DNA from 3 places in the Amycolatopsis sp. NPDC048633 genome. Region 1 is predicted to be linked to each of the others. Evidence: riboswitches for the same ligand, from Rfam matches in the RefSeq annotation. Region 1 holds a riboswitch; each other region holds the start of a gene.
What was found. A riboswitch is a leader RNA that binds a small molecule or an ion and turns the genes downstream of it on or off. The one in region 1 is predicted to bind S-adenosylmethionine.
Positions count from the first base shown of each region.

Region 2: it holds a riboswitch for S-adenosylmethionine, as region 1 does, so the genes downstream of both, AB0C38_RS47850 (ATP-binding cassette domain-containing protein) here and thrC (threonine synthase) in region 1, are expected to answer to the same signal.
Region 3: it holds a riboswitch for S-adenosylmethionine, as region 1 does, so the genes downstream of both, AB0C38_RS09505 (aminotransferase class V-fold PLP-dependent enzyme) here and thrC (threonine synthase) in region 1, are expected to answer to the same signal.

Region 1 covers NZ_JBEZHS010000006.1:88,979-99,097, reverse strand. Annotated here, with positions in the region: gene lepA (translation elongation factor 4) at 1-423, opposite strand, end outside; gene AB0C38_RS14710 (class I SAM-dependent methyltransferase) at 539-1,159, shown strand; gene AB0C38_RS14705 (VOC family protein) at 1,156-1,530, opposite strand; gene AB0C38_RS14700 (DMT family transporter) at 1,554-2,417, opposite strand; gene rpsT (30S ribosomal protein S20) at 2,772-3,032, shown strand; gene holA (DNA polymerase III subunit delta) at 3,106-4,086, opposite strand; SAM riboswitch class I at 4,223-4,356, shown strand; gene thrC (threonine synthase) at 4,369-5,634, shown strand; gene AB0C38_RS14680 (ComEC/Rec2 family competence protein) at 5,808-8,189, opposite strand; gene AB0C38_RS14675 (ComEA family DNA-binding protein) at 8,186-8,905, opposite strand; gene AB0C38_RS14670 (DegV family protein) at 9,227-10,084, opposite strand; gene octT (diglucosylglycerate octanoyltransferase) at 10,089-10,119, opposite strand, start outside.
Region 2 covers NZ_JBEZHS010000061.1:13,699-23,817, forward strand. Annotated here, with positions in the region: gene AB0C38_RS47820 (ATP-binding cassette domain-containing protein) at 1-874, opposite strand, end outside; partial or broken gene AB0C38_RS47825 (PadR family transcriptional regulator) at 1,157-1,752, opposite strand; gene metG (methionine--tRNA ligase) at 1,805-3,601, shown strand; gene AB0C38_RS47835 (TatD family hydrolase) at 3,612-4,448, shown strand; gene AB0C38_RS47840 (transglycosylase family protein) at 4,737-6,161, shown strand; gene rsmA (16S rRNA (adenine(1518)-N(6)/adenine(1519)-N(6))-dimethyltransferase RsmA) at 6,278-7,114, shown strand; SAM riboswitch class I at 7,252-7,342, shown strand; gene AB0C38_RS47850 (ATP-binding cassette domain-containing protein) at 7,551-8,561, shown strand; gene AB0C38_RS47855 (4-(cytidine 5'-diphospho)-2-C-methyl-D-erythritol kinase) at 8,632-9,594, shown strand; gene AB0C38_RS47860 (ASCH domain-containing protein) at 9,591-10,013, shown strand; gene AB0C38_RS47865 (ABC-F family ATP-binding cassette domain-containing protein) at 10,018-10,119, shown strand, end outside.
Region 3 covers NZ_JBEZHS010000003.1:182,673-192,791, forward strand. Annotated here, with positions in the region: gene AB0C38_RS09495 (potassium/proton antiporter) at 1-922, shown strand, start outside; gene AB0C38_RS09500 (M23 family metallopeptidase) at 1,147-1,803, shown strand; SAM riboswitch class IV at 1,886-2,000, shown strand; gene AB0C38_RS09505 (aminotransferase class V-fold PLP-dependent enzyme) at 2,038-3,426, shown strand; gene AB0C38_RS09510 (hypothetical protein) at 3,469-4,098, shown strand; gene lspA (signal peptidase II) at 4,174-4,767, shown strand; gene AB0C38_RS09520 (RluA family pseudouridine synthase) at 4,764-5,693, shown strand; gene AB0C38_RS09525 (AsnC family protein) at 5,690-6,685, opposite strand; gene AB0C38_RS09530 (DUF885 domain-containing protein) at 6,920-10,119, shown strand, end outside.

The DNA of each region.
Region 1 (10,119 bases):
GTTGAGCACCGGGATGATCTGGAGGTTGTTCTCCAGCGCGAGGTAGAGGTTGGCCAGCGTCTGCGCCTCGATCCCCTGCGCGGCGTCGACCAGCAGGACAGCGCCTTCGCACGCCTCCAGCGCCCGGGAGACCTCGTAGGTGAAGTCCACGTGGCCGGGGGTGTCGATCATGTGCAGGACGTGGTCCTGGCCGTCGACCTGCCAGGGCAGCCGGACGTTCTGGGCCTTGATGGTGATCCCGCGCTCGCGCTCGATGTCCATCCGGTCGAGGTACTGCGCGCGCATGGCCCGCTCTTCCACGACGCCGGTGAGCTGCAGCATGCGATCGGCCAGGGTGGACTTGCCGTGGTCGATGTGCGCGATGATGCAGAAGTTCCGGATGAGCTCCGGAGGCGTGAAGGTCGTGTCGGCGAACGTCGTCACTCGAATGAGTCCTCGGAAAGTCGGGGATGGCCACCTCTATGCTCCCATGGCGCTCCGGGTGCGGGTGGGGGTCATCCCCGATGCGAGCCCACGTGATCCGTGGTGCCCTCGAAGTATGAGCACTTCGCACCAGCCGGCACCACCTCCCCAGCCGGATCCAGGCGGCTTCGGCCGCGTCCTCGACCGTGCTTTCGGTCACCCTTCCGGAGCCCTCGGCCGCCTCGGCGGCTGGGTGATGGCGCGCGGCAACGCCGCCACCGAACACCGCATCGTCGACTTGGCCAAGATCGAACCGGACGAGACCGTCCTGGTCGTCGGACCCGGCCCCGGCGTCGGCCTGGACGCCGCCGCGCGGCTGGCCGGGCGCGTGATCGGCATCGACCCCTCGCCCGAAATGCTCGCGCTGTGTCACGAGCGGTGCGGCGACCGCGTCGAACTGCGCGAGGGGTCGGCGGCGCACACCGGCGAGCCCGACGAGTCCGTCGACGTGGTGCTGACCGTCAACAACGTCATGCTCTGGGACGACCGCGCGGCCGGGTTCGCCGAGCTGGTCCGGGTGCTGCGCCCCGGCGGACGCCTGCTGCTGTCCGCGCACGAGAAGGAGCTGCCCGTGAGCAGGCACGTCTTGGCCGACGAAGCCGCCGAAGCGGGCTTCGCCGACCTGCAGACCTGGACCTGGGAACCGCCCGGCTTCGCCGCGCTGGCCGCGCAGTTGCGCGCCGTCAAGCCCGCTTAGCGGGTGTCCGTGCGGATCGGGTGACCTTCGGGCACCTCGACCAGCACGATCCGCGTGCCGTCCGGATCGGCGATCCAGGCCTCGTCGAGGCCCCACGGCTCGCGCTGGGCGTCCCGCACCGGCTCCAGGCCCTTCGCCTTCAGGTCGGCCAGGGTGCCGGCGAGGTCCCGGACCTGCACCCAGAGCACCAGGTCGGGCGACGAACCCGTCTCGCCCCGGCCGGAGACCTCCAGGGAACCGTGGCCGAGGAAGAACACCGTCCCGCCGGGGAACTCACGCTCCACAGCCAGGCCGAGGGTGTCGCGGTAGAACGCCGTCGTCGCGTCGACGTCGCGCGGGCGGATCAGCAGCCGGCTCTTCAGGACTTCCATCCGACCATCCCTACCGGACGCGCTCAGGCGGCCGCAATCGCGGCGATGCCGGAGAGCACGATCACCGACCCGGCGAGCCGCCGCACGGCGTCACGCTCACCCAGCACCAGCCAGGCGGCGAGGCCGCCGAGCACGATGCTCAGCTCCCGGGCGGGCGCGACCAGGCTGACCGGCGCCATCGTGAGAGCGAACAGCACGAGGATGTACGCGATCGGCGAAAGCAGCCCGACGACCAGCACCTCGCGGCGCTGCTCGCGCCAGATCCGCGTCACCTCGGCGCGGCCGGCCAGGGCGCCGGGCACGAGCATCACGCTCTGCAGGACCGAGCCGAGGCCGAAGTAGACGACCGGGGGCACGCCCAGGCCGGTCACCGAGTGCGCGTCCCAGAGGGTGTAGCCGGCGATGAAGGCGCCGGTCAGGAGGCCGTAGACGATCCCGGCGCGGCGCCCCGCCACCGGGCCGTCCTTCCGGCCCGTGCTGATCACCAGCACTCCCGCGATGACCAGGAATGCGCCGACCAGGCCGAGCCAGCCGGGCCGTTCGCCGAGCACGAGGACGGCGGCGAGCACCGACAGCAGCGGCCCGGTGCCCCGCGCGACCGGGTAGACGACGGAGAGGTCGCCGACGCGATATCCGCGCTGCAGCACGATGCCGTAGGCGATGTGCAGCACCGACGTGACCACGGCCGCCACCAGCCAGCTCCACTGTGGACGTTGCGGCTCGACGACCAACAGCACCACCGTCACCGGCAGGAGCACGACCGCGGAAGCCGTGTAGTAGAGCCAGACGAACTGGGTGCCACCGGAGGAGATCCGCTTGGCGGCCAGGTTCCACGCGGCGTGCACGACGGCGGCGATGAGGACGAAGGACAGTGCGGTGGTGTTCATGGGACCCCTTACGGGTTTTCGCGCGCGCGAAAACCGGGTCCTCCAGGCTTTTGCCCCGTCAGATGAACGGCAAGTCTTCCGGACCCGCCGATGGTGCCGCTCGGACCAGGCCCACCGGTCCTGGTTGTGTGGTGCGGTGCGCGGACCGGCGACGGAACCCTAGGCACTACCGGCGTCCACCGTACTCCTGGTGATCGGCACCGCGCAGATCCCGGCGGCGGGGGTCGCGGGCCGGGCTGTTAAAGTTGTCGCTCGTTGCCGTGCGGCATTCCGTCATGGAGGAAACCCGCTCTTTCGAGCGGGGCCACTTGAGCGCGGCGGCGAATCTCACCCGAGTGAACCAGGAGTTGCCCTATGGCCAACATCAAGTCGCAGATCAAGCGCATCACGACGAACGAGAAGGCGCGTCTGCGCAACCAGGCGATCCGGTCCTCGGTGAAGACCGCGATCCGCAAGGTCCGCGAAGCCGCCGAGGCCGGCGACAAGGCCAAGGCCGTCGAGCTGCAGCGCGACGCCGCCCAGAAGCTGGACAAGGCCGTCTCGAAGGGCGTGCTCCACGCCAACCAGGCCGCCAACAAGAAGTCGGCGCTGGCGAAGCGCGTCAACGCGCTCTGAGCTGGTTGATTTCTGGGCTGTTGATTTTCCAAGAAGGCCCCGGCTCCGGCCGGGGCTTTCTTCATGCCCGGGGTCAGCGGTCGCCCTTGGCGGCCGCCACCTGGAGGACGGCGCGCTCCAGCGCGTAGCCCGGGTCGGCCGCCACGCCCTTGACCTCGGCGTTCAGCCTCGCCACGACCCGCATCGCCGTCGCCAGGCCGTCCTGGTTCCAGCCCCGGGACTGGCCCTGGGCCTTGCGGATCTTCCACGGCGGCATGCCCAGCTCGCCGGCCAGCTGGTTCGGGTTGCCCCGGCCCGCGCCCGAGACGCGGGCGATCGTGCGAACGGCGTCGGCCAGCGCGTCCGCGACCAGGACGTGTGGGACGCCCAGCTGCATCGCCCAGCGCAGCGACTCCAGCGCCGCCGAGCGGTCACCGCTCACGGCCTTCTCCGCCACCGCGAACCCGGTGACGTCGGCCCGGCCGCGGTGGTAGCGGTGGACCGCGTCCGCGTCGACGGTCCCGCCGGCGTCCGCCACCAGCTGCGTCGCCGCCGAGGAGAGTTCCCGCAGGTCGGAGCCCACTGCCTCGAGGAGCGCGGCGACCCCGGCCGCGTCGATCTTGCCGCCCACCCGGCGCACCTCGTGGCGGACGAACTGCTCCCGCTCGGCGGGCTTGGTCAGCTTCGGGCACTCGGTGATTTCGGCGCCGGCCTTCTTCAGCACGGCCGGCAGCGACTTGCCCGCCTTGCTGCGGCCGCCGCCGGTGTGCACGACGACCAGCACGATGCCGTCCGCCGGGTCCTTCAGGTAGGACGCCACGGCGTCGGCCAGCTCCTGCGAGATGTCCTGCGCCGACTCCAGGACGATCACGCGGCCTTCGCTGAACAGCGACGGGCTGACGAGTTCGGCCAGCTCGGGGGCTGTGAGATCGGACACCCGGACGCGGGTCAGCTCGGCCGTGGCGTCGATCGCGCGGGACGCGGTGAGCGCCTCACGGACGGCGCGCTCGATCAGCAGTTCTTCCTCACCCAGGACCAGGAGCAGCGGGGCCGGGGCGGTGGCTTGCGCGGTCACCCGAGGATCCTCTCACTTGCGGTGTCGTGCGCCCGCTCCGGTGATGTCGAGCGGGCACCGTGGCACGGCTCGAGCGTCATGTCGTACGGTGTCTTCGAGGCAGCGCTCGTTCTGGTGCGCGCCGACAACTGAATACCGCTCATCCAGAGGGGCAGAGGGAACGGCCCGACGAAGCCCCGGCAACCGGCGTACAGCCTGTCATCCCGCGATCGCGGGATAGCTGACGACCACGGTGCCAATTCCGGCCCGCTTCGGCGGGGCAGATGAGGAAGGAACCTCGCGATGACCGCAACCCTCGGCACGACCTCCACCACGAAGACCCCGGATCTCGGACCGGCCGTCGAACTGGTGTCGAAGGAAGAGGGCCACCGGCAGCCGCTCGCCCCCGAGTTCGTCTCCGCCGAAGACTTCTCGCCGCTCGAGGTCGCCTACGACTTCGGCCGCGTCCGCCGCGAAGACATCGAGGCCGGCCCCAAGAACATCTGGCGCTACAAGAAGCTCCTCCCGGTGCCGTCCAACGTCGAAGAGATCCCGAACACCGAGCCCGGCGCGACCCGGCTGATCCGCGCCGACCGCCTCGCCAAGGAGCTCGGCCTCAAGCGTCTGTGGGTCAAGGACGACACCGGCAACCCGACGCACTCGTTCAAGGACCGCGTCGTCGCCGTCGCGCTGGCCGCGGCCCGCGAGTTCGGGTTCGAGGTGCTCGCGTGTCCGTCGACCGGCAACCTGGCCAACGCGGTCGCCGCCGCGGCCGCCCGCGCGGGCTGGAAGTCGGTCGTGCTGATCCCGAAGACCCTCGAGCGCGCCAAGATCCTCACCACCGCGGTCTACGACGGCGACCTGATCGCCGTCGACGGCAACTACGACGACGTCAACCGCCTCGCCACCGAGCTCGCCGGTGAGCACCCGACGTGGGCGTTCGTGAACGTGAACGTCCGGCCGTACTACTCGGAAGGCTCGAAGACGCTGGCCTTCGAGGTCGCCGAGCAGCTCGGCTGGCGCATCCCGCCGCAGATCGTCGTGCCGATCGCCTCCGGTTCGCAATTGACCAAGGTGGACAAGGGTTTCCGCGAGCTGGGCCAGCTCGGTCTCGTGGACGCCAGCCCGTACAAGGTGTTCGGCGCGCAGGCCACCGGTTGCTCGCCGGTGTCGGCCGCGTTCCGCGCCGGCCAGGACGTGGTCCAGCCGGTGAAGCCGGACACGATCGCCCGCTCGCTGGCGATCGGCAACCCGGCCGACGGCCCGTACGTGCTCGACATCGTCAACCGCACCGGCGGCGCGATCGAGGACGTCAGCGACGAAGAGGTCGTCGAAGGCATCCGGCTGCTGGCCCGCACCGAAGGCATCTTCACCGAGACCGCCGGCGGGGTCACCGTCGCGACGGCGAAGAAGCTGATCGAGTCGGGCAAGCTGGACCCGGAAGCCGAGACGGTGCTGCTGATCACCGGCGACGGCCTCAAGACCCTCGACGCGATCGAGAACCACGTCGGCCCCAAGGCGACGGTCCCGGCTTCCGCCGCGGCCGTGAACGAGGCGCTCGGCTACTGACATCCGCGCACCGGGGCGGGCCCACCTGGCTCGCCCCGGTGAGTGCCTCCTTCCGGGCTGTTGTCGTGGTCGCACGCGTCGAAAACCTCGCCGATGAAGGCGGACAGCGCTGGGTGAGACGCCGGATGACTGACGAACGCAGCCACCACCCGGCCCGCCCGGTACGACCGGGCTCAGCGGCGAGGCGGGCCGCGCGGCTCGCCTCGGCGTGCTGTCGCCGGGCCTGCTGGGTCGCCGACCACCGCGGTGTCGCCGTCCACGTCGGTCCGGGTGACCAAGGCGCCCAGCGCGGTCAGGGTGTCCATTGTGGACTTGTTGGGGTGCCCGTAGGTGTTGCCCGCGCCCACGCTGACCAACGCCACCCGGGGCGCCACCGCCGCGAGGAACGCCGGCAGCGAGTAGCGCGAGCCGTGGTGGGGGACCTTCAATATCTCCGCCTTCAGGTTGTCGCCGTCGGCCAGCAGGTCGGCCTGGGCCGCCAGCTCGACGTCACCGGTCAGGAGCACCCGGCCGGCCGGGGTCTGCGCTCGCAGGACCACCGAGCTGTTGTTGATCGTCGTGCCGTCCTGCTGCCCGGCCGAGCGAGCCGGGACGTAGCGCGGGCCGAGCACGTCGAGCGCCAGGCCGGGCCACGCCAGCCGCTCCCCCGGCGTCAGCTCCACCAGGGGCACGTGCTGCCGGCGAGCCTCCTCCGCGACCTGGCGCCACGCCCACTCCGGCGCCCGCCCCGGGCCGACGGCGATCCCGCCGACCGCCCGGCCGTCGAAGACCGACGAGAGCCCGCCGATGTGGTCGGCGTGCAGGTGGCTCAGCACCAGCAACGGGATCCGGTCGACGGCCAGCCGGTGCAGGCACTCGTCCACCGGCCCCGGCTCGGGTCCGGTGTCCACGACGACCGCGCGCCCCGGCTCCGCCGTCGCCAGCACGACGGCGTCGCCCTGCCCGACGTCGCACTCGACCATCGCCCAGTTCCGCGGTGGCCACGCCGGCGCGAGCACCCGGACCGGCACGAACACCAGCAGCGCACCGGTGACCAGCACCGCCATCACCAGCCGCACGCGCCGGTGCCGGGCGGCCAGCACCAGCACCACCAGCACGGCGGCGGCGAGCAGCCCGCCCGTCCAGCCGCCGGGCCAGGCGACGACCGCGCCGGGCGCCCGCGCGCCGTGCCGCGCCACCGTGATCAGCCACCGGGCCTCCGGATCGGCCAGGTGCACCAGGACCTTGCCGGCACCCGGCCACCACGGGCCGAGCACCGTCGCCAGCACGCCGAGCACCGTCGCCGGGGCCACCACGGGCGCGGCGAGGACGTTGGTCAGCACCGAAACCAGGCTCACCGTGCCCGCCATGCCCGCGAGGACCGGAGCCGTCACGAGGAAGGCCGCCAACGGGATCGCCAGTCCCTCGGCGAACCCCGGCGGGACGCCGCGACGAGCCAGCGCGGCGGCCCAGCGGGGCGCGATCAGGACCAGCCCGGCCGTGGCGAACACCGACAACGCGAACCCGAAGTCCGTCGCCATCGCCGGATCCGTCACCACCAGCACGCACACGGCGAACGCCAGCGCGGGCAACGCCGAGCCACGCCGGCCCAGCGCCAGAGCCAGCAACGCGACCGCCGCCATCACCCCGGCCCGCAGCACGCTCGGCTCCGGCCCGACCAGGACGAGGAAGCCGGCCAGGCACGCGCCGGCCGCCACTGCCGACAGCCGGGGCCCGAGCCGCAGCAAGCGCAGCACCAGCAGAACCGCGCCACACGCCACGGCGAGGTTTCCCCCGCTGACGGCGGTCAGGTGGGCCAGCCCGGCGGTGACGAACTCCTGCTCGACCCGCGTTGACAACCCGCTCGTGTCGCCCAGGACCAGACCCGGCAGCAGGCCGGCGGGTTCGTCCGGCAGGACCTGGCACAGGTCGTGGAGCCCGGCGCGCAGCCCGGCCGCGGTCCGCTGCCACCACGATGCGGGCCCGAGGTCGCCCGGCGGGCCGCGCACGGACAACACCGCGACGGTCAGGTCGGAGCCGCGCGGTGGCATCAGCAGGCCGGTCGCCGTCACGTCCTGGCCCGGCAGCAGCGAAGCCCACTGCGCGACCGGCGCCAGCAGCAGGATGCGGCCGGACGACGTGACCGGCCGGCCGTCGACCGACGCCGCGCGGACCTCGGCCGTCAGCACCACCGACCGGGCACCGGCCTGCTGGTCGGCATACCCCGCGCCGCGCACGGGCTTCGGCCGCTCGGCGACGACGACCCGCAACGACGCGGGAAGCCCGTCAGCCGAGGCCACGCGAAGCTCGTCACGCTGCGCGTCCCGGATTCGCCAAGCGACCGGGCCCGCGGCGACGAGTCCCAGCACCAGCAGGGCCGCCGCCGCGCCGAGCGCCCGGGGACGCCCACGCCCGCGCCAGAGCACCAGCCCGGCGAGCACCGCCGAGGCGAGGCCCGCGGCGACGGCCGTCCACCAGCCCAGCAGCAGGCCGCCGAGCGCGGCGAGCCAGCACGCCAGCGCCGCCGGGACGAGCCGCATGTCCTGCCGGGTGTCGGTCGTGGGAAGGGTGCTCATCCGACCGTCACCTGCTCGCGCAGCTTTTGAAATTTACTTTCTCCGATGCCCGAGACATCGCGCAGCTGCTCGACTTTCGCGAAGCCGCCGTGCTCGGTGCGCCACTGGACGATCCGCTGGGCCGTCACCTCGCCGACGCCGGGCAGCGTGTCCAGCTGGTCCGTGCTCGCCGCGTTGAGGTCGACCTTGGCGCCCGCCGGCGCACCGGCCGGCGCGGCGGCGGGCGCCGGGATCCCGACCGCGAGCTGCTCCCCGTCGGTCACCCGGCGGGCGAGGTTCAGCGCGCTCAGGTCCGCGCCGGGATCGGCGCCGCCCACGGCGCGCAGCACGTCCGCGACGCGGGCACCCTGGGCCACGGTGACCAGACCGGGTGACCGGACGCGGCCGATCACGCTGACGACGAGACCGGCCGGGGGTGCGGCCCGGGCCGACGCCTCGCTCGCCGGTTTCGCGCTGGGCAGCGCAGGCGGTGGCTCGGGCGCCGGCGGGCCGCCGAAGAGCGCGACCGAGCCGAGGACGATCACCACGACCGACACGAGGACACCCGCGAACGCCCACCGCCGGCGGCCGGCCCCGGCCGGCCCGCCCGGCAGCCAGCGCCGGACCAGCCGGCCGCCGGGCCCGACCGTGCTCGCGTCGGGCGAGAGCTGGTCGGCCAGCCAGGAGAGCCGGTCGTTGACGTGGGGGCCCGGATCCCGGGCGGGCTGCTCGAACACACGATCGACGTTAGGGCTCGCGGGGAGGCGTCCGACAGGGGTGCCGCCGCGTCCTGTGGACAACCGGGGTGATGTGGACGGATCCACCCCGCCCGGGCCGGGAACGGCCGTTTCCGTCGTACCCGGGTGGCATGCTGGAGGGTTCGGCGCGTCGGCGGCCAGGCGCTGTCCTGCGAGTCTGCTCGATGGGCTTCGTGATCCAGGTGGTTCCTGGCGGTGCGGGCGGAGCGCCCTCGTACCGGGTTGTACTCGGGTGATCCGCCCGTGCTGTCAGGGGCCGCCTGGGCGCGAAGACCGCGAACGTGACTTGCAGGACAGTGCCTAACCGCGGGAGGGAACCGTCCGCTGGACGACCACCCCGAGCACGCCGGGCCCGGTGTGGGCCCCGATCACCGCGCCCAGCTCGGAGACCACGCAGCCCGCCGACCGAGGTACGGCCACTTCCAGCCGGTTCGCCAGCTCGACCGCGCGGTCCGGCGAGGCGAGGTGGTGGACGGCCAGCTCGACGTCGTCGTCCCGCGCGGCCTGGGCGGCGAGCTCGACCAGCCGCGCGAGTGCCCGGTTCATGGTGCGAACCTTCTCCAGCGGCAGGATCCGCCCTTCGGACATGTGCAGCACCGGCTTCACCGCCAGCGCCGTGCCGAGCAGCGCCGCCGCCGGGCCGATCCGGCCGCCGCGGCGGAGGTGGTCGAGCGTCTCCACGACGAACAACGTCGACGAGCAGCTGGCCGCGGTCACCGCGGCGGCTTCGACCTCGGCCGCGTCCGCGCCGGCGGCCGCGGCGTCGGCGGCGTGCAGGGCGGCGAACCCGAGCCCCATCGCCGTGGTGCGCGAGTCGACCACGCGGACCCGGTCCGGCCCGACCTCCTGCGCCGCCAGCACCGCCGCTTCCCAGGTGCCCGACAGCTCGCGCGACAGGTGCACCGAAACGATCGAATCGGCGCCGTCGGCGAACGCCGCGCGGTACTCCTTCACGAACTCCGTGGGAGTCGGGCGGGACGTCGTGACGATCTTGCGCTGGCTCATCGCTTCGGCGACCGCCGCCGGGCCGGTCTCGACGCCGTCGAGGGAGACCACGCCGTCGACCAGGACGTGCAGCGGCACCACCCGGACCGCGTGCCGTTCGGCGAAGCCTTCCGGCAGGTGGGCGGTGGAATCCGTGACTACGGCGACCGACACGCCGTCAGCCTACGTGGCCGGGGGCCAGCACCGGC
Region 2 (10,119 bases), on a different contig from region 1:
GGATGCTCTTCGCGTCGAGCGCCCGCAGCAGCTCCGGTAGCGCGACGTCGCCGCGCGGCACGCGGAAGCGCACCTCGCCGTCGGCCACGGACAGCTCGTGCGCGCCCGCCAGCCGGCCCGCGATCTCGGCGGCGTCCGCGCCCTGCTCCGGATCGACGCCGACCTCGACGCGGTCGCCGCTGACCCGCGCCTTCAGCGCGTCCGGGGTGCCCTCGGCGACGATCCGGCCGTCGTCGATGACGATCAGCCGGTCGGACAGCGAGTCGGCTTCGTCGAGGTAGTGGGTGGTGAGGAAGACCGTGACGCCCTGCTCGGCGCGCAGCCGGCGGATGTGCTCCCACAGGTTGGCGCGGCTCTGCGGGTCGAGCCCGGTCGACGGCTCGTCGAGGAACACCAGGCCGGGCGAGTGGATCAGCCCGAGCGCGATGTCGAGGCGCCGTCGCTGCCCGCCCGACAACGTCCGGGTCAGCCGCTGGTCCAGCCCGGTCAGGTCGAGCTGTTCGGCCAGCTCGGCGCCGCGCGCGATCGCGTCGGCCTTGCTCATCCGGTAGAGCCGCCCCTGTAGCTCGAGCTCGTCGGCGACCTTGGTCTCCGGCGAGGTGCCGCCGCCCTGCGCGACGTAGCCGATCCGCTCGCGCACCCCGACGGGATCGGCCAGCAGGTCCCGGCCGCCGACGGTCGCGGTACCCGCGGTCGGCTTCAGCAGTGTGGTCAGCATGCGGAGCGTGGTCGTCTTCCCGGCGCCGTTCGGCCCGAGAAAACCGACCAGCTCGCCCGCGTCGACGTCGAGGTCGACGCCCTTCACTGCGTGTACTTCGCCCCCAGTGCGGCCCTTGCGGCGGAACCGCCGCTCGAGACCGCGTGCCGTGATCATGGAGAAACCCCTCTCGAAGGTAGTCAAGATTGACTAGCTGAGGCGCCTACTGTGCCCCAGGAAGGGTGCGCTAGTCAAACTTGATTACTCGACGGCTTCGTCTGGTGGCTGCCCGGTGAACCTTTCCGCCCGGAATGCCGACTGTGTCGGTGACGCGCATGACGTGAGGCAGGGCGACACAGTGAGCGAGGAACGGGCAACGGGACCTGACCCGGCGTCATGAAAGGGTCGTTCATGACGTCCGACGCCATGAACGACCCTTTCATGACGTTCGCACGCTCGCTACCGGGCCGGCGGCTCTCCGAACGCGCGACCGGGATCGTCGGCCATCACGTATTCGCCGGCTTCGAGCCGGGCGATCAGGTTCCGGAGCCAGTCGAGGCTCGCCGCCGAGATCTCGCCCCAGAGCCGGAACAGCTCGGAGATGTGCGCGGGCTGTCCCCACTCGGAGCCCTCGTCGATGAGCAGCGCCGCCCGCCGCACCTCGGCTTCGAGGTGGACAAGCCGCTGGTTGAGCATGCCGATCACCCGCTTGCGGGGCAGCGTGGTCATCGGCGAGATCGCGGCGGACAGCTCCGGGTGGCGGACCTCGGGATCGGACAGGGCCGTGCCGAGCAGCAGGTGGAACTCCCGGTCGCCGTCCTCGGTGACCCGGTAGGCGATCCGGTCCGGTCCGGGCCGCCCTCGCCCGGCTCGACGTCGACCTGCTCCAGCAGCTCTTCGGTGCTCATCTTCTTCAGCGCGTGGTAGATCGACCCGGGCTGGACGTTGGCCCACTTGTCCGCCGACCAGCTCAGCAGCTCGCGCCGCACCTGGTAGCCGTGCGCGCGGCCGTACATCCGCACCACCCCGAGCACGAGCAACCGTGTCGCCGACAACCGGGCCTCCCTCTCGACAAAGCGTGTGACGCCCTCCGTAGGCTAATAAGGTATGAGCACCCCAGTGTTGACCGCGGTGGCCTGGCCCTACGCCAACGGCCCCCGCCACATCGGCCACGTGTCCGGATTCGGCGTCCCCTCCGACGTCTTCTCCCGCTACCAGCGAATGGCCGGCAACCGGGTGCTCATGGTCTCCGGCACCGACGAACACGGCACCCCGATCACCGTCCAGGCGGACAAGGAAAACTCGACCCCGCAGCTGACGGCGGACAAGTACACCCGCCAGATCGGCAACGACCTGCAGGGCCTCGGCCTCTCCTACGACCTGTTCACCCGGACCACGACCGGCAACCACGCCGAGGTGACGCAGCAGATCTTCCTGGCGCTGCACCGCAACGGCTACGTCGTGCCGAAGACCACGCGCGGCGCGATCAGCCCCTCCACGGGCCGCACGCTGCCCGACCGCTACGTCGAGGGCACCTGCCCGATCTGCGGCTACGACGGCGCGCGCGGCGACCAGTGCGACAACTGCGGCAACCAGCTCGACGCCGCGGAGCTGATCAACCCGAAGTCGCGGATCAACGGCGAGACGCCGAAGTTCGTCGAGACCGAGCACTACTTCCTCGACCTGCCGGCGTTCACCAAGACCCTCGGCGACTGGCTGGGCACCAAGAACGACTGGCGGCCGAACGTCCTCAACTTCACCAAGAACCTGATCGACGACATGCGGCCCCGGCCGATCACCCGCGACCTCGACTGGGGCGTCAAGATCCCCCTCGACGGCTGGAGCGACCAGCCGATGAAGCGGTTCTACGTCTGGTTCGACGCCGTGATCGGGTACTTCTCGGCCAGCGTCGAGTGGGCGCGCCGCTCCGGCAACCCGGACGCGTGGCAGGAGTGGTGGAACAACGCCGACGCGCGCTCCTACTACTTCATGGGCAAGGACAACATCACCTTCCACGCCCAGATCTGGCCGGCGCTGCTCTTCGGGCACAACGGCGAGGGCGACAAGGGCGGTGAGGCCGGCAAGTACGGCAAGCTGCACCTGCCGGACGAGATCGTCTCCAGCGAGTTCCTCACCATGAGCGGCTCGAAGTTCTCGACCTCGCGCGGGCGCGTCATCTACGTCGAGGACTTCCTGCGCGACTTCGGCCCGGACACGCTGCGGTACTTCATCTCGGTCGCCGGCCCGGAGACCCAGGACACCGACTTCACCTGGGACGAGTTCGTCCGCCGGACCAACTTCGAGCTGGCCAACGAGTGGGGCAACCTGGTCAACCGGTCCATCTCGATGGCGCACAAGAACGTCGGCGCGATCCCGCGTCCGGAGGCCCCGACGGCGGCCGACGAGGACCTGAAGGCCCTGTCCCGCAAGGCCTTCGACACCGCGGGCGCGCACCTGGCCCGGTCCCGGTTCAAGCTGGCGGCGAGCGAGGCGATGAAGGTCGTCACCGCGGCGAACAAGTACATCTCCGACCAGGAGCCGTGGAAGCTCAAGGACGACCCCACGCGGCGCGACACCGTGCTGCACACCGCGCTGCAGGTCGTCTCCGACGCCAACACGCTGCTGACGCCGTTCCTGCCGCACTCGGCGCAGAAGGTCCACGAGGCCCTCGGCGGCACCGGCGTCTGGGCCGCCCAGCCGGAGCTGCGCGAGGTCGAGGACCTCGACATCGCCGGCCGGGTCAACCCGATCCTCACCGGCGACTACGCGGGCGAGCAGGCCAAGTGGGAGTCGAAGCCGATCGAGGTCGGCAAGCCCCTGGCCAAGCCGTCGCCGCTGTTCACGAAGCTCGACCCGGCGCTGGGTGAGACCGGCCCGGAGTGGGCCCCGATCGTCAAAGAGTAAGAGGTAGTGCATGGGTGACGAGAAGCGCGAGCTGCCGCCGGTCCCGGACCGGCTCCCGGTGTCGGTGGTGGACGCGCACACCCATCTCGACGCGTGCGGCGCGGTCACCGCGGCCGATGTCAAGGCCCTGGTCGACCGCGCCGAGCGCGCCGGCGTCGCCCGCGTCGTCACGGTCGCCGACGACCTCGCTTCGGCCCGCTGGGCCGCCGAGGCCGCCACCTGGGACCGCCGGGTCTGGGCCGCCGTGGCGATCCACCCGACGCGGACCAAGGGGTTCGGCGAGGCCGAAAAGTCCGAAGTGGAGCGCCTGGCCGCGCAGGAGCGCGTGGTCGCGGTCGGCGAGACCGGCCTCGACTACTACTGGGACTACTCGCCGCACGACGCCCAGCAGGAAGCGTTCCGCTGGCACATCGACCTGGCCAAGCGGCTGGACAAGCCGCTGATGATCCACGACCGCGACGCCCACGAAGACGTCTTGCGCATCTTGGCCGAAGAGAATGCGCCGAATGCCGTAATCTTCCATTGTTTTTCCGGGGACGCGGAAATCGCCCGCCGCTGCCTCGACGCGGGTTATGTCCTTTCCTTCGCGGGCACGGTGACGTTCAAGAACGCGAAGGGGCTCCACGAGGCCGCGCGGCTCTGCCCGGCGGACCAGTACCTCGTCGAGACCGACGCGCCGTTCCTGACCCCCCACCCGTTCCGTGGGCGGCCGAACGAGCCGTTCGGCGCCGCCTACACCGTCCGTCACCTGGCGGCACTCAGGGGCGAAGCTGTCCACGAAGTCGCCGAATCGGTCCGGACCACGGCCGAACGGGTCTACCGACTCCCCAGTGTCACAACGGGGTGAACGCATTGCGACATCAGGGTTCCTTGATCGTCCACCTGATGGAGTGACGGGGATCACGACACTCCGGGGGGTGTTTGCGCAACCCGGCGGGACCCGTTACTGTCCCGTGATCGTGCCGGTCGGTACTGCAGACTGCAGTTGCCGACTGTTACGCCCACAGTCACGTCAGTGCACGTCGGGGAAGCGGAACCGGGTAGGTACGACCGGGACCGTGACGATGGCGCCGGCTGCGGGCCCAGACGTAAAGACGCCGCCCCGAACGGCGTCTTGGGAAAGGGAACGACACCGGTGACAGGTAGCAGACAGGCTGGAGCGCGCTCCGCGGCCGTCCTCGATCGTCGTTACGAGGAAACCGCCTACGGCCAGCTCGACTTCTCCGACGACCCGAACATCACGCAGCAGGACATCCTCGCCGCGCTCGGCCCCGACGCCGACGCGATGATGGCCGAGATCGACGTCGACGTCGACGAGCTGATCCGCCTCATCAACGCCGAGACGACGTACCTGCCGCCGATCGTCTTCCCTGACGAGATCGAGGCGGACCGGACCGCGTCCCCGCAGGCCAAGCGGGCCGCGATGGACGAGAGCATCCGCCAGACCAGCAAGGTCTGGAAGCGCCGCTTCCTCAAGGGTGCCGTCCTCAGCGTCATGATCAGCGTCGCCGGCGGCGGCGCGGCCGCGCTGGCGATGAACAAGAGCATCACCGTCGACGTCGACGGCCAGCAGCAGACCGTGCACTCGTTCGGCGACACCGTCGGCGAGGTGCTGGAAGACGCGGGCCTGTCCGTCGGCGCGCACGACTCGCTCTCCCCGTCCCCGCAGGCCGAGGTCGGCGACGGCGGCGTCATCAAGCTCGAGCGCGGCCGCCAGCTGAAGCTGATCGTCGACGGCGCGGAGCACACCTCCTGGGTCCGCGCGACCCACCTCAGCGACGCGCTCGGCCAGCTCGGCATGGCGGGCATGGACAAGCCCGGCACGTGGATGTCGATGCCGAAGGACGGCGAGCTGCCCCTCCAGGGCGCCACCGTCGAGATCAAGACCCTCAAGCACATCACGCTCTACGACGGCGCGAACGAGCCGAAGCAGGTCACCACGACCGCGGTCACCACCCAGGAGTTCCTGGGTGAGTACAAGCTCACCCTCGGCCCGGAGGACGCGGCCGAAGGCGGCTTGGACGTCAAGCTGACCGACGGCGCCGAGGTCCACATCAGCCGGACCGGCGTCTCGATGGTGAACCAGAAGGAAGCCATCGACCCGCCCGAGCAGCGCGTCGACGACCCGAACCTCGAGAAGGGCAAGACCGAGGTCGAGGACCCCGGCACGCCCGGCGAGAAGATGGTGACCTACAAGGTCACGCAGAAGAACGGCAAAGAGGTCTCGCGCGAGTCGGTCTCCGAGAAGGAGCTGACCCCGGCCAAGCCGAAGATCGTCCACGTCGGTACCAAGAAGGCTCCGGAGCCGGCCATCGGCGACGCGTCCTCGTGGGACCGCATCGCCAAGTGCGAGTCGGGCGGCAACTGGGCCACCAACACCGGCAACGGCTACTACGGCGGTCTCCAGTTCGACAAGCGCACGTGGGACGCCTACGGCGGCGACCAGTACGCGAACCTGCCGCACCAGGCTTCGCGCGAGCAGCAGATCGCGGTCGCGGAGAAGGTCCGCGACGCCCGCGGCGGCTACGGCGCCTGGCCGGTCTGCGGCAAGAAGGCTTGATCTTCCGCGAAACGGCCCCCGTCCTGTCCGGGCGGGGGCCGTTTGCGTTCGCGGGTCTGCCACGACTACTTGCACCGAGCGGAACCGGGTCCGACCACGATCGGTAAGCTCGTCCGGTGGTTGAACTGTTGGGACCTGCCGAGATCCGCGGGCTGGCGGCCGAGCTGGACGTGCGGCCGACCAAGAAGCTCGGGCAGAACTTCGTGCACGATCCCAACACCGTCCGCCGGATCGCCGAGCTCGCCGGGGTCGGTCCGGGTGACGTCGTCCTCGAGGTCGGGCCCGGGCTCGGGTCGCTCACCCTCGGCCTGCTCGCCACCGGTGCGCACGTCGTCGCCGTCGAGATCGATCCCAAGCTCGCCGAACGGCTGCCCAAGACCGTCGCCGACCGGGGGCCTGAGGTCGCCGGCAAGCTCCAGGTCATCACGGCTGATGCCCTGCGCATCACCAACGACGACCTCCCCCGGCCGACCGCACTCGTCGCCAACCTGCCCTACAACGTCGCCGTCCCGGTCGTGCTGAACCTGCTCGCCGAGGTGCCGTCCCTGACGTCCGGCCTCGTGATGGTCCAGACGGAGGTCGCCGACCGGATGGCGGCCGGCCCCGGCAGCCGGATCTACGGCGTGCCGAGCGTCAAGCTCGCCTGGTACGGCCCGGCGCGCAAGGTCGGCGCCGTGCCGCGCTCGGTGTTCTGGCCGGTGCCGAACGTCGACTCCGCGCTCGTCGCCTTCGAACGCGGTGACGCTCCGGCGTCGGACGACCGCGATCGGCTCTTCGGCCTCGTGGACGCCGCCTTCTCACAACGCAGGAAGACGCTCCGCGCCGCGCTCGCGGGCTGGGCCGGCTCGGCCGAGCGGGCCGGGGAGCTGCTCACGGCCGCCGGGATCGACCCGAAGACCCGCGGTGAGCAGCTCGGCGTGCACGACTTCGCCCGGCTGGCCGCCGCCCGTTAGCACGTCCACAGTGGAAGTCAACGGGGCCCGGCGAAAATACGCCTCTTGACGTGCGATCTCGCGATCCGGACACCGCCACTCGTGTGATCTGGGCCAACACGCTTGCTTTCGCTCCTCGGGATCGGTTTTACTCAGTACGTCCATCCCGAGCGACTGAGAGACCTGGCTCGCCGAAGTCGCAGCAACCACCCTCCACAGGGAAGGTGCTACCGCCAGGACCGATGGAGGCCGTTTCCGATGAAGAGGGTAGCTCGCCCCCTGCTCCTGACCAAGCGTCGCGTCGTCGACGAAGGCCGCCGCTCCGTGACCGCATGTCGGCGCTCCCACTGAGCTTGCCCGACCCGTCACACCTCTTCTTCACGCACCGTCCATAAAGGACGGACACTCGCTTGCGGCCGGACGCGCTTCTCTGCGCGCCCCGTTTTCTGGAGCCTTCGTGATCACCGTCGAAAACCTGTCCAAAACCTTTGCCACCAACGGAAACTCGGTCGTCGCCCTGCGCGACGTCAGCGTCGAGGTCCAGGCCGGCTCGCTGTTCGGCGTGGTCGGTCCCGCCGGGTCGGGCAAGTCCGTCCTCGCCCGCTGCATCGCGCTGCAGGAGCGGCCCGACCGCGGCGTCGTCCGCCTCGACGGCCTCAACACCGGCACCCTCGACGGCCGCCGCCTCCGCGAGATCCGCCGCCAGCTCGGCGTCGTCTCGACGAAGCCGGAGCTGATCGCCGAGCGCACGATCGCCGGCAACATCGCCTCCCCGCTGGAGCAGCTCGGCATCGACGGCCCGCAGCGCCGCAGCCGGGTCGGCTCGCTGCTCGACCTCGTCGGCCTGACGCAGCGCGCGACGCAGCGTCCCGGCGAGCTGACCGAGGGCCAGCTCCGCCGCGTCGCGGTCGCGAAGGCGCTGGCCGCGGCGCCCGCGGTGCTGCTCGCCGACGACCCGACCGCCGGCATCGACCCGGAGGAGGCCGGCGCGGTGCTCACCGTGCTCGACCGCGCCCGCGCCGAGCTGGGCACCACCATCGTGGTCACGACGCCGGACGCCGGCGTGGTCCGCCGGGTCTGCGACGACGTCGCGGTGCTCGAAGACGGCACGGTCGTCGAGCGCGGCACCGTCCTCGACCTGATCTCGAACCCGGCCAGCCGCACCGCGCAGGCGCTGCTGCCGGCCATCGAGACCACCCGCGCGCAGTCGGCGCGCTACGACCGTTCGGTCGACGTCGTGCTGGTCGGCTTCGCGTCGGTCGGCGCGCTGCTGCCCGAGGCCGCGGGCCGCTTCGACGTCGAGTTCGCCACCATCGGCGGCGGCCTGACCCGGATCGGCGACACCCCGGTCGGCCGGTTCCGCCTCGGCGTCCGCGGCGAGCGGGCCGACGCGGCGCTGGCGTGGGTCACCGAGCGCGGCGGTCACGTGACGCACACCGCCCGCGGCCCGCAGGGCGTCGCTGCCTGACCTCGAACGCCGGAACGCCCCGATGTGCACGTCACATCGGGGCGTTTTCGCGGGCACGTAGGCTGGTCGGGTGCTCGCTGTAGTCCCGCCCCCAGTCACCGTCCGGGTCCCGGCCAAGGTCAATCTGCACCTGGCGGTCGACGACCTGCGCGAAGACGGTTACCACGAGCTGGTGACCGTGTTCCAGGCTCTGTCGCTGACCGACGAGGTGACCGTCGCGGTCACCGAGGAGCCGGGCCTGGAGATCTACGGCGAGGGTGAGGGCTCGGTGCCCGCCGACGGCACCAACCTCGCCTGGCGCGCGGTCGAAGCGCTTTCCGCGCACGTCGGCCGCACCGAAGAGCCGAACGTCCGGGTGGTGCTGCGCAAGGGCATCCCGGTCGCGGGCGGCATGGCGGGCGGCAGCGCCGACGCGGCCGCGACCCTGGTCGGGCTGGCGAGCCTGTGGAACCTCGACGTCACGCGCGACGAGCTGGCCGAGATCGCCGCCGGGCTGGGCAGCGACGTCCCGTTCGCGCTCTACGGCGGCACCGCGCTGGGTACCGGGCGGGGCGAGCAGCTCGTCCCGGTGCTGTCGCGGCACACCTTCCACTGGGTGCTGGCCTTCGACCAGGAAGGGCTGTCGACGCCGAAGGTGTTCAAGGAGCTGGACCGCCTGCGCGCCGACGGCAACCCGCCGCGGATCGGCTCGCACACCCCGGTCGTCGAAGCCCTGGCTTCGGGCGACCCGCGTCAGCTGGCGCTGCTGCTGGGAAACGACCTCCAGGCGGCGGCGGTTTCGCTGCGGCCCGGGCTGCGCCGGACGCTGCGAGCCGGCGTCAACGCGGGCGCGCTCGCCGGCACGGTCTCCGGATCCGGCCCGACGTGCGCGTTCCTCTGTGAGGACGCGCATTCGGCGGTCGAGGTCGCCGCGGAGCTGTCGGGTGCGGGGGTGTGCCGCACGGTCCGGGTGGCGCACGGCCCGGTCCCCGGCGCCCGCGTGGTCGGCGGGGACGACGCGCCGCGCCCGGCGCCGCCGCGGGTGCACGCGTGAAGCACGCCGAGTTCGCGTTTCCGGGACCGTTGCGCGACAAGCTCGTCGCGGCGATCCTGCGCGGCGAAAAGACTTCGACCACCGGCCTGGTCGTCGAATACGAGAAGTACGGCGAAGAGCTGCCCGTCGTCGGCGAGCGCGAGCTGATGATCGACTCGGCGGGCGAGGGGCTGGCGATCCTCGAGACGACCGAAGTGCGCGTCATCCCACTGTCCGAAGTGGACTTGCAGCACGCGATCGACGAGGGCGAAGGCTTCACGAGCGTTGCCGAGTGGCGCGCCGGTCACACGGACTACTGGCAGGGTGCGGAAATGCGCGCCGCGCTGGAAGATCCGAAGTTCACCGTGGACGACACGACGCAGGTCGTGGCGACGCGGTTCGTCATCGTGACAGTGTTTCCCAAAGAGAGGATCGGCTGAGCGGATGGCCAACCTGGTCAACCTGGAGGCGGTGAGCAAGTCCTACGGGGTGCGCCCGCTCCTGGACGGTGTGTCGCTCGGCGTCGCGGCCGGGCAGCGCATCGGC
Region 3 (10,119 bases), on a different contig from region 1:
GCTGGGCGCGGGCCTGGCCATCGGGCTCGCCTTCGGCTGGCTCGGCGGGATCGCGCTGCGCCGGGCCGCGCTGCCGGCGACCGGCCTCTACCCGCTGGCCACGGTCGCGGTCTGCGTGGTGGCGTACTCGTCCGGGCAGCTGCTGCACGCGTCCGGGCTGCTCGCCACCTACGTCGCCGCGCTGGTGCTCGGGAACTCGCGGCTGCCGCACCGCTCGGACACGCTGTCGTTCGCCGAAGGGCTCGGCTGGCTGGCGCAGATCGGGCTGTTCGTGCTGCTCGGCCTGTTCGCCTCCCCGGGCCGGGTGCTCGAGGCGGTGGTGCCGGGCCTGGTCGCCGGGGCCGTCGTGCTGCTGCTGGCCCGGCCGATCTCGGTCGTGCTGGCCATGCTGCCGTTCCGGTTGCCGTGGCGGGAACAGGCGTTCCTGTCGTGGGCCGGGCTGCGCGGCGCGGTGCCGATCGTGCTCGCCATGATCCCGCTGTCGCAGGGGGTGCCCGGCGCGCAACGGCTGGTCAACGCGGTGTTCGTGCTGGTCATCGTGCTGACGCTGCTCCAGGGCGCGACGCTCGGGCCGCTCGGGCGGTGGCTCGGGCTGGCGAAGAAGTCCGAGGCGCACGAGATCGAAGTCGACTCCGCGCCGCTGGACGAGCTGGGCGCCGAACTGCTGCAGGTCCGCATCCAGCCCGGGTCGAAGCTGCACGGCGTGTACCTGTCGGAGCTGCGGCTGCCGGTCGGCGCGACGGTCAGCCTGGTCGTGCGCCAAGGCGCCGGCTTCACGCCGCAGAAGACCAGCCGGCTCCAAGAGCACGACCAGCTGCTGGTGGTCACGACCAGCGAGGTCCGCGACACCGTCGAACGCCGGCTCCGCGCGGTGGACCGGGCCGGCCGCCTGGCCCGCTGGAAGGGCGAGTCGGGTCGTTAACCCGTTCGTGGTCGTGGCCGTGCCGTGACCGATCGGACGACTCGGTCGTCGCGGACCTGCTCGTTGTCCGGTCGCTGTCCGGTTCTCGTGCTGACCTGGTGATCTTCTTCCACGAGGGTGAACTCTGCCCGTCAAGATCTTCCCGATGATCCAACCTTTGGCCTACTGTGCGCTCGATCCGGTTAGTTCGAATGGGTGAGCGTTAGGCCAAAGGAGTACGCACGGTGACGAAACTGCACGTTCGTGGGGCGGTTCTGGCCGCCGCGATGACCGCCGCTCTCGGACTGGCCGCCGCGCCGGCCGCGACCGCCGAGGTGGCTCCGTTCCCGGTGCTCGCCCTGCCGTTCAAGGCCGGTCAGCAGGTCTACTCGGCCGGCATCCACTCCGACGACGGCGACACCGGCGTCAAGAACGCCATCGACGTCAGCCCGGCCGACCGCACCGTGCGCGCGCCGCTGGCCGGCACCGTGCACCTGCAGCACTGCGCGGGCGGGGACTGGGTGACCATCGACCACGCCGGCGGCTGGCGGACCGGGTACTACCACATGGAGGGCATCGCGGTCACCGACGGTGAGCACGTCGAGGCCGGGGCCGAGCTCGGCTCGACCGGCAACGCGCTCCCGTGCGGCGGCAGCAGCACCGGCGCCCACGTGCACTTCACGCTCTGGACCCTGCCCGACGCCCCGGCGGCGAACTGGGACGGCGTGGCGTTCGACCGGTTGTCCACGACCGTTGCCGCCGTCAACGGTGAGGCGGTCGACGGGAAGACCATCGGCGGCTGGCTCTTCACCGCGGGAACCGAGCAGTACACCGGCACGGCGACGCACCTCGCCGACCACGCCGTGACGCAGCTGCCGGGCCACTTCCGCGCGAAGCTTTGAGCCTTCACTGTGTGTGAGCGGCGTCTCAGAATGTGAGGCGGGGGTTGGCCGCCGGCGCGATTCTCGGTTACCTTCTGACTCAGGTCATGAGTGCCAGCGCGAAGCCCCGGCTTGCTGGCCGGCAACCCTCCTACCGCGGTGGGGTGCCCCGGGTGAAGACCGGGCCGGTCGCGCCGTGCGACGGGCAAGCGCGGGCCCCTCGTCGGGGTCCCCCGGACCGCCGAGGAGGCACCGATGACTCTCGCCATCGACCGCACCAGCACGACCACCGCCCCGGAAACCGCGCCGGCTGTCTTCGCCGCTCCGGCCGAATCCGCCGGAACCCTTGCCGCACAAAGCGGCCCGGCCGTCGCCGGAGCCTCGCTGCGGGTCCCGCTCGTCACCGGCGAAACCATCGGCTACGCCAACCTCGACCACGCCGCGAGCGCCCCCTGTCTCGAGGCGGTCCGCAGTGCGGTGGACGAGTTCCTGCCCTGGTACGCCAGCGTCCACCGCGGCGCCGGGTTCGCGTCGCAGGTCTCGACCCGTCTCTACGAGCGCACCCGCGACGTCCTGCGCCGCTTCGTCGACGCCCGCCGGACCGACACCGTCGTGTTCACCCGCAACACCACCGACTCCTTCAACCTGCTCGCCCGCAGCCTGCCCCGGCACACGACGGTGATCGTCTTCGACACCGAGCACCACGCCGCGCTGCTGCCGTGGCAGGGGCCGAACGTCCGGCGGATCCCGACCCCGCGCACCCGGCTCGCGGCAGTGTCCGCTGTGGACGAAGCGCTCGCGGATTCCCCGCAGGGGCCCCGGTTGGTCGTGGTCACCGGAGCGTCCAATGTGACCGGTGAGCTGCTGCCGGTGGCGGAGATCGCCGCCGTGGCGCGCAGGCACGGCGCCCGCATCGCGCTCGACGCCGCCCAGCTGGCCCCGCACCGCCGGATCTCGATCAAGGAGCTGGACGTCGACTACGTCGCCGTGTCCGGCCACAAGCTGTACGCGCCCTTCGGTGCGGGCGCGCTGATCGGCCGCGCCGACTGGCTGCGCGCCGCCCGGCCGTACCTCGCCGGTGGTGGCGCGACCAAGCTCGTCACCGAGGACGCGGTGGTCTGGAACACCGGGCCCGAGCGCCACGAAGCCGGCTCGCCCAACACTGTCGGCGTGTACGCGCTCGGCGTCGCGTGCGAGAAGCTGAGCGAGAACTGGGACGCCGTCGTGGCGCACGAGCAGGCGCTGCTCACCCGGCTGCGCAAGGGTTTGGCCGGCATTCCGGGCTGCGCCGAGCTGCGGCTGTTCGACGCGCCGGTCGACCGCGTCGGCACGGTCAGCTTCGTCGTCGACGGCTTCGACCCGGGCTGGCTGGCGGCAGTGCTGTCCGCCGAGTACGGCATCGGCGTGCGCGACGGCGCCTTCTGCGCCCATATCGCGGCCCAGCGCCTCATCGGCATCACCGGCGGCGACGGCCGGCAGGCGGTCCGCGTCAGCCTCGGCCTGGGCAGCACCGAGGAGCACGTCGACCGCGTGGTGCTGGCGCTGCGCCAGATCGTCGCGCGCGGGGCCCGCTGGGAGTACGCGAAGGTCGACGGCCGCTGGGCTCCGGTGGGCGACCCGCGGGAGCTGCCGCCGTTCTGCTGAGCGCGGGCCTCGTAGTCCTGGCGGCGGCGCTATCCTGCCCCGATGGGGGATGGACGACGATTCTGGTTCCCGTTGGCCGCGCTGGGGTTCGCCCAGCTCGTGATGGCCGTGGTCGCGCTGGTCCCGGACGCCCCGGCGGCCGGCGAGTTCGTGAACATGCGCGGCTACCAGATGTCCCAGGAGCTCCACGGCCTGGCGGTCGGCGGGGTCGGCGGCACCGGCGGCTGGTACTCGACCGGCGCCGTCGCGGTGGACGTCGTGCCGCCGGCGGCGCTCGGCTGGCTCGCCGGTCTCGCTTGCGTGGTGCTCGCCGTCGCGGGCTGGTACTGGCTGAGCCTGCGCCGGGCCGGCACGCCGCCGCGGCCCGTCCGGTTCGTGCTCGGCACCCTGGGCGCCCTGGTGGCCCTCCCGCTGCTCGACCTGGTCGGCGCCGTGGAGCTGCGGCTCTCCGGTGACGTCCGGGGCGAGCTCGTCGCGGCACTGGGGCTGCTGGTGCTGGCGGCCTACGAGCGCAGCTGGTTCGTGCTGGCCGTGACCGTGGTGTTCATGCTGGTCAGCGTGCTGTTCCCGACACCGGTGACCGGCACGCTGAGCGCGGCGGGCGTCCTGTTCACCGCCGCCTTCGCGGTCCTCCTGCGGCGCCCCCACGACACTGCCGCCGACACACCCTGACCAGCCGTGGACAATGGACGGGTGAGCACCGAGCCCAGCCACTCCGAACCCGACGCCGACACCGCCGCCGAGGCGGTGCCCGACCCCGCTGCCGACGCGCCGGAGAACCCCGGGGTCCCGGCGAAGCCGCTGCTGCCGAAGCGCCGCGTGGGCTGGGTGTTCGCCATCGCGGTCGTGTTCTGGGCGATCGACCTGGTGACGAAGAACCTGGTCGCCGCCAACCTCGAAGGCAAGGAGCCGGTCCGGATCCTCGGCGGGCTCATCTACCTGCAGGTGATCCGCAACCCGGGTGCGGCCTTCTCGATGGCCACCGGCATGACGTGGGTGCTCGCGCTGGTCGCGCTGGCCGTCGTCATCGCGATCATCTGGCTGTCCCGGCGGCTGCGCTCGATCGGCTGGGCCATCGGCCTCGGCCTGGTGCTCGCCGGCGCCACCGGCAACCTGACCGACCGCATCTTCCGCGCGCCCGGCGGGCTGCAGGGCCACGTCGTCGACTTCATCTCGGCGTTCGCCCCGAACGGCAAGGGCTTCGCGATCTTCAACATCGCCGACTCGGCGATCTGCGTCGGCGGCGCGCTCATCGTGCTGCTGTCGCTGCTGGGCAAGGACTACGACGGCACGTCGACCAAGGACAAGAAGAAGACCGAGAAGCAGGAGGAACAGGCGTGACGTCGCGGATGCTCCCGGTGCCCGACGGGCTCGACGGGATGCGGGTCGACGCCGGCCTCGCCAAGATGCTCGGGCTGTCCCGCACGGTCGTCGCCGAGCTCGCCGAATCCGGTGCGGTGCTGCTGAACGGCCAGCCGGCCGGCAAGTCGGACCGGCTCACCGCGGACGGCCTCCTGGAAGTGACCCTGCCGGAGCCGGCGAACCCGGTCGAAATCATCGCCGAGCCGGTCGAGGGCATGCGGATCCTGCACGACGACGACGACATCGTCGTGATCTCGAAGCCGGTCGGCGTCGCCGTGCACCCGAGCCCGGGCTGGACCGGCCCGACGGTCGTCGGCGGCCTGGCCGCGGCCGGCCTGCGCATCGCGACGTCGGGCGCGGCCGAGCGCCAGGGTGTCGTGCACCGGCTCGACGCGGGCACGACCGGCGTGATGGTGGTGGCCAAGAGCGAGCACGCGTACACCGTGCTGAAGCGCGCGTTCAAAGAGCGCACGGTCGACAAGGGCTACCACGCGATCGTCCAGGGCCACCCCGACCCGACGCGCGGCACGATCGACGCCCCGATCGACCGCCACCCGCGTCACGACTACAAGTTCGCGGTTGTCCAGGGCGGCCGCCCGAGCGTGACGCACTACGAGGTCGTCGAGGCGTTCCGCGCGGCGTCGCTGACCCACATCAAGCTCGAAACCGGGCGGACGCACCAGATCCGCGTCCACTTCTCGGCTTTGAAGCACCCCTGCGTCGGCGACCTGACGTACGGCGCGGACCCGGTTTTGGCTCGCCACCTGGGCCTGAACCGCCAGTGGCTGCACGCGAAGACGCTCGCGTTCGCCCACCCGGCGGACGGCCGGTGGGTCGAGTTCGAGTCGGAGTACCCGGACGACCTCGCGAACGCGCTGAAGATCCTGCAGGACGAAAGCTACTAGTCCTCGATCGACCAGGTCAGCGTGCGTTCGTCCGGCTCCGGCCGCGGGCTCCACCGGACCGACACGACCCGCGTCGCGTCCGGGAGGACGTACACCGTGTGGCCGCCCAGGGTTTCGCCGGGCGGGACGCCGATCTTGTGCGGTGGCCGCGACGTCAGCGAGACCGGGGCCTTGCCGATCGCGGTGCCGTCGGCGGCGAGCAGCTCGAGGTAGTTGTCCGGCAGCGAGGCGAACGGGATCGCCCCGCGGTTGGTGATCTCGGTGTGCACGACCACCGCGCGTTCGCCCTCTTCCAGGCGGTAGCCCGCCGCGCTGAACAGGTAGTCCGCCGGGTCCTGGACCTCCAGCAGCTGCACCGACAGCTGCTCGCCCTCCAGGCCCTGGGTTTCCAGGACCTCGCGGAGCCGGCCCTGCTTGCCGCCGGCCGGCGCCGCGGGGCGGGCGGGTTCGTCGCCGCGGGCCCACGACGCCGTCTGCGGCAGGCCCCACGTGCTCACCACCGGGTCCGGGGCCACCGGCGGCGGGGCGAACTGCTGGGGCGGACGCTGCTGCTGCCGGGGCGGCGGGCCCGGGTACCGCCCGGACGGCGTCCCTTGGACGTTGTACGGCCCCGAGGGTGCCCCTTGGACGTTGTACGGCCCCGAAGGCACGCCTTGCACGTTGTACGGCCCGGAGGGCACGCCGTGCGGGCCCGGCGGCGGCATCGGCGGCGCGGGCTGCTGCGGCACCGGCTGCGACGGCGGGGGCTGGAACTGCTGAGGTGGCCGGTTCGCCCACGACGGCGGCGAGCCCGCGATCGCCGCCCGGAGCCCCTGGGGGTCGCTTTCGACGCCGACGAGCAGCGGCAGCCCGCTGCCGGACAACGCCACCAGCCGGTAGGCGACCTCGCGCGGATCCATGCCGACCTTGGCCGCCAGCTCGTGCACCGCGGCCTTGCCGAGGTCGGCGAGCGCGGCGAGCAGGCGGGTATCCACGGGATCGGTCACGGCCACCCGCAAGACGCTACCGCCTCCCCGGAGCGGCTGCGCCGAGGTGGTCCGCCCCCGGCGAACGGCTCACCGTTCCTGTCGGTGATCTCCGTTACCAAGCCGGCCAAAGGTAGGCCGGCCCTCGAGCGGTACGTGCCATTGCCACGAAAGCCATCCGGCCGTGACTGTGGTCGGATTGGTAACGAACGGCACAGTAGGGTCGGCCGGGAGCACACCATCGACGCTGGGGGTCCTGCCATGACCGCGGTCACCGAGCTCGCCGACGAGTTCGTCGAAGCGCTGTTCGCCGCCGATCCGCTGACGCCTGCCGTGCTGGGCGTCCGCCCGGCCGAGCCCGGGCTGCCGGACCTGTCCGCCGAGGCCGAGCAGGCGCACCGGGCCCGGCTCGCGGAGTTCGCCGAGCGGGCCCGCGCGCTGGCCGTCGACGGGCTCTCGGCCGAAGACCGCGTCACCCGCGAGGTCCTGATCGCCACGGCGGAAGACCGGGTCGCGTCGATCGACAGCCGGATGGCCGAGTACACCGTCACCGACATCATGGTCGCGCCCGCGGCCTCGCTGCTCATGGTGCTGCCGATGACGACGGTGACGGCGGGCGAGGCCGCGGAGGCCCAGCTCGGCCGCCTGGCGGCGATCCCGGAGTACCTGCGCCAGGCCGCGCGGCGCCACGCCGAGGGCGTCGACGCCGGGCGCGTCCCGGTGGCGCACCTGGTCGACGCCGCGATCGCGCACCTCGACCGCTACCTCGCCGACCCGGACGCGGACCCGCTCCGCCGCCAGCCGGCGCCGGACGAGGAGTTCGGCCGCCGTCGCGACGAGCTGCTGGCCGAAGTCGTCCGCCCGGCCTTCGCCGAGTATCGCGAGTTCCTCATCGCCGAGGTGCAGCCGCACGGGCGCCCCGCCGACCGGCCGGGCCTGAAGTGGTTGCCCGGCGGCGAAGAGACGTACGCGCGGCTGGCGAAGGTGCACACGACCACCGACCGCACCCCCGAGGAGCTGCACCGGACGGGGCTCGACATCATCGACGCGCTGGCCGCCGAGTACCGCGAGCTGGGGCAGCGGGTGTTCGGCACCGACGACCTGGCGGAGATCTTCGAGCGCCTGCGCACCGACCCGGCCCTGCGCTGGACCAGCGGCGAGGAGCTCCTGGACACCGCCCGCACGGCGGTGGCCCGGGCCACCGCCGAGGCGCCGAAGTGGTTCGGGACCGTGCCGTCGCAGCCGTGCCTGGTCGAAGCGGTGCCCGAGGAGGCCGCGCCCGGCGCGCCCCCGGCGTACTACCTGCGCCCGGCCGCCGACGGCTCCCGGCCCGGCATCTACTTCGCGAACACCCACGAGGCCACCGAGCGGTTCCGGCACTCGGCCGAGTCGGTCGCGTTCCACGAAGCGGTGCCGGGGCACCACTTCCAGCTGAGCGTCGCGACCGGCCTGACCGACCTGCCGCTGCTGCGCCGCATCGGCTCCTTCACCGCCTACACCGAGGGCTGGGGCCTCTACAGCGAGCGCCTCGCCGAGGAGATGGGGCTGTACTCCGACGACGTCGCCCGGTTCGGCATGCTGACCGCCGACTCGATGCGGGCGGGCCGCCTGGTCGTCGACACCGGCCTGCACGCGCTGGGGTGGAGCCGCCAGGAGGCCGTCGACTACCTGGCCGAGCACACGCCGATGGCCCGCGTCGAGATCGAGGCCGAGATCGACCGCTACATCGCGTGGCCGGGCCAGGCGCTGGCGTACATGGTGGGGCGGCTGGAGATCCAGCGGATCCGCACCGGCGCCGAGGAGCGGCTCGGCTCCCGGTTCGACATCCGCGCGTTCCACGACCTCGTGCTCGCCGGGGGCGCGCTGCCGCTCTCGGCGCTCGCCTCCGCCGTCGACGACTGGGTGGCCGGGCACGGCGACACGGCCAACGGCCTGGCCGCCGAGCTCGTCGAGCTGACCTTCGAGCAGGAGCCGCTGTACCCGTCGGTCTTCGGCCTGCCCGCCGACCACGACCGGCTCGCCGACCAGAGCCGGGCCGCGCAGGAGCGGTACCTCGCCGCGTTCCGGGACCTGGCCGCCCGCGCCCGGGCGTTGCCCGCCGGCAGCCTGTCCGCGGAAGAGGCGGTGACGCGCGAAGTCGTCGTCGCCTCCGCCGAGGTGGAGGCCGACCGGCTCGGGGCCCGCAGCGCCGACATCGCGGTCAGCGACGGGCTGACCGCGCCCGCGCTGGGGCTGCTGCTGTACCTGCCGTACTACCAGCTCGACGACGAGAAGAAGGCCCGCGGCTACCTCGCCCGGCTCGGCGCGATCGGCACGTTCCTCGAGACGCTGACCGAGCGGCAGCGGGAGAGCCTGGCCGAGGGGCTCGTGCCGGCGGCGTACCTCGCCCGCGTCGGCGTCGAGTACATCGAGCGCTACCTCGCCGCGCCGGACAGCGACCCGCTGAAGGTGGGCACGACGGCGGCCGTCGAGGGCTTCGAAGCCGAACGCGACCGGCTGCTCGCCGAAGTCGTCCACCCGGCCTACGCCCGCTACCGCGACTTCCTGCGCACCGAGGTCGAGCCGGTCGGCCGGCCCGACACCGCGCCCGGGATCGGTCACGTGCCGGGCGGCCCGGAGCGCTACGCGGCTTTGATCCGCGCGGAGACGACGACCGAGCGCACGGCGCAGGACCTGCACGACACCGGGCTGGCGATCATCGAATCGCTGGCGGAGGAGTACCGCGAGCTGGGGCAGAAGGTGTTCGGCACCACCGATCTCGCCGAGATCTTCGAGCGCCTGCGCACCGATCCGGCGTTGCGCTGGCGCGACGGCGAGGAGCTGCTGTCCGCGGCCCGGGACGCCATCGCCCGCGCCGAAGCCGTGGCGCCGCAGTGGTTCTCGCGCATCCCGGCCGAGAAGTGCGAGGTCGCGCCGGTGCCCGAGGCCGACGCGGCGAGCGGCACGATCGCGTACTACCTCCAGCCGTCGCTCGACGGTTCGCGGCCGGGCACCTACTACGCCAACACGCACGAGGCCGACAAGCGCCCGCGGTTCACCAGCGAGGCGATCGCGTTCCACGAAGCCGTGCCGGGCCACCACTTCCAGCTCAGCCTGGCCCAGGAGCTGCGGGACCTGCCGCTGCTGCGGCGGATCGGCATGTTCAACGCCTACGCGGAGGGCTGGGGGCTCTACGCCGAGCGGCTGGCCGACGAGATGGGCCTGTATGCCGACGACGTCGCCCGGCTGGGCATGCTGACGCAGGACTCGATGCGGGCGGGCCGGCTGGTCGTCGACACCGGGATGCACGCGCTGGGCTGGAGCCGGCAGCGGGCGATCGACTTCCTCGTCGAGAACACGCCGATGGCGCGGATGGAGATCGAGGCGGAGATCGACCGGTACGTCGGCTGGCCGGCCCAGGCCCTCGGGTACATGGTGGGGCGGCTGGAGATCCAGCGGCTGCGCGCCGGGGCCGAGGAAGC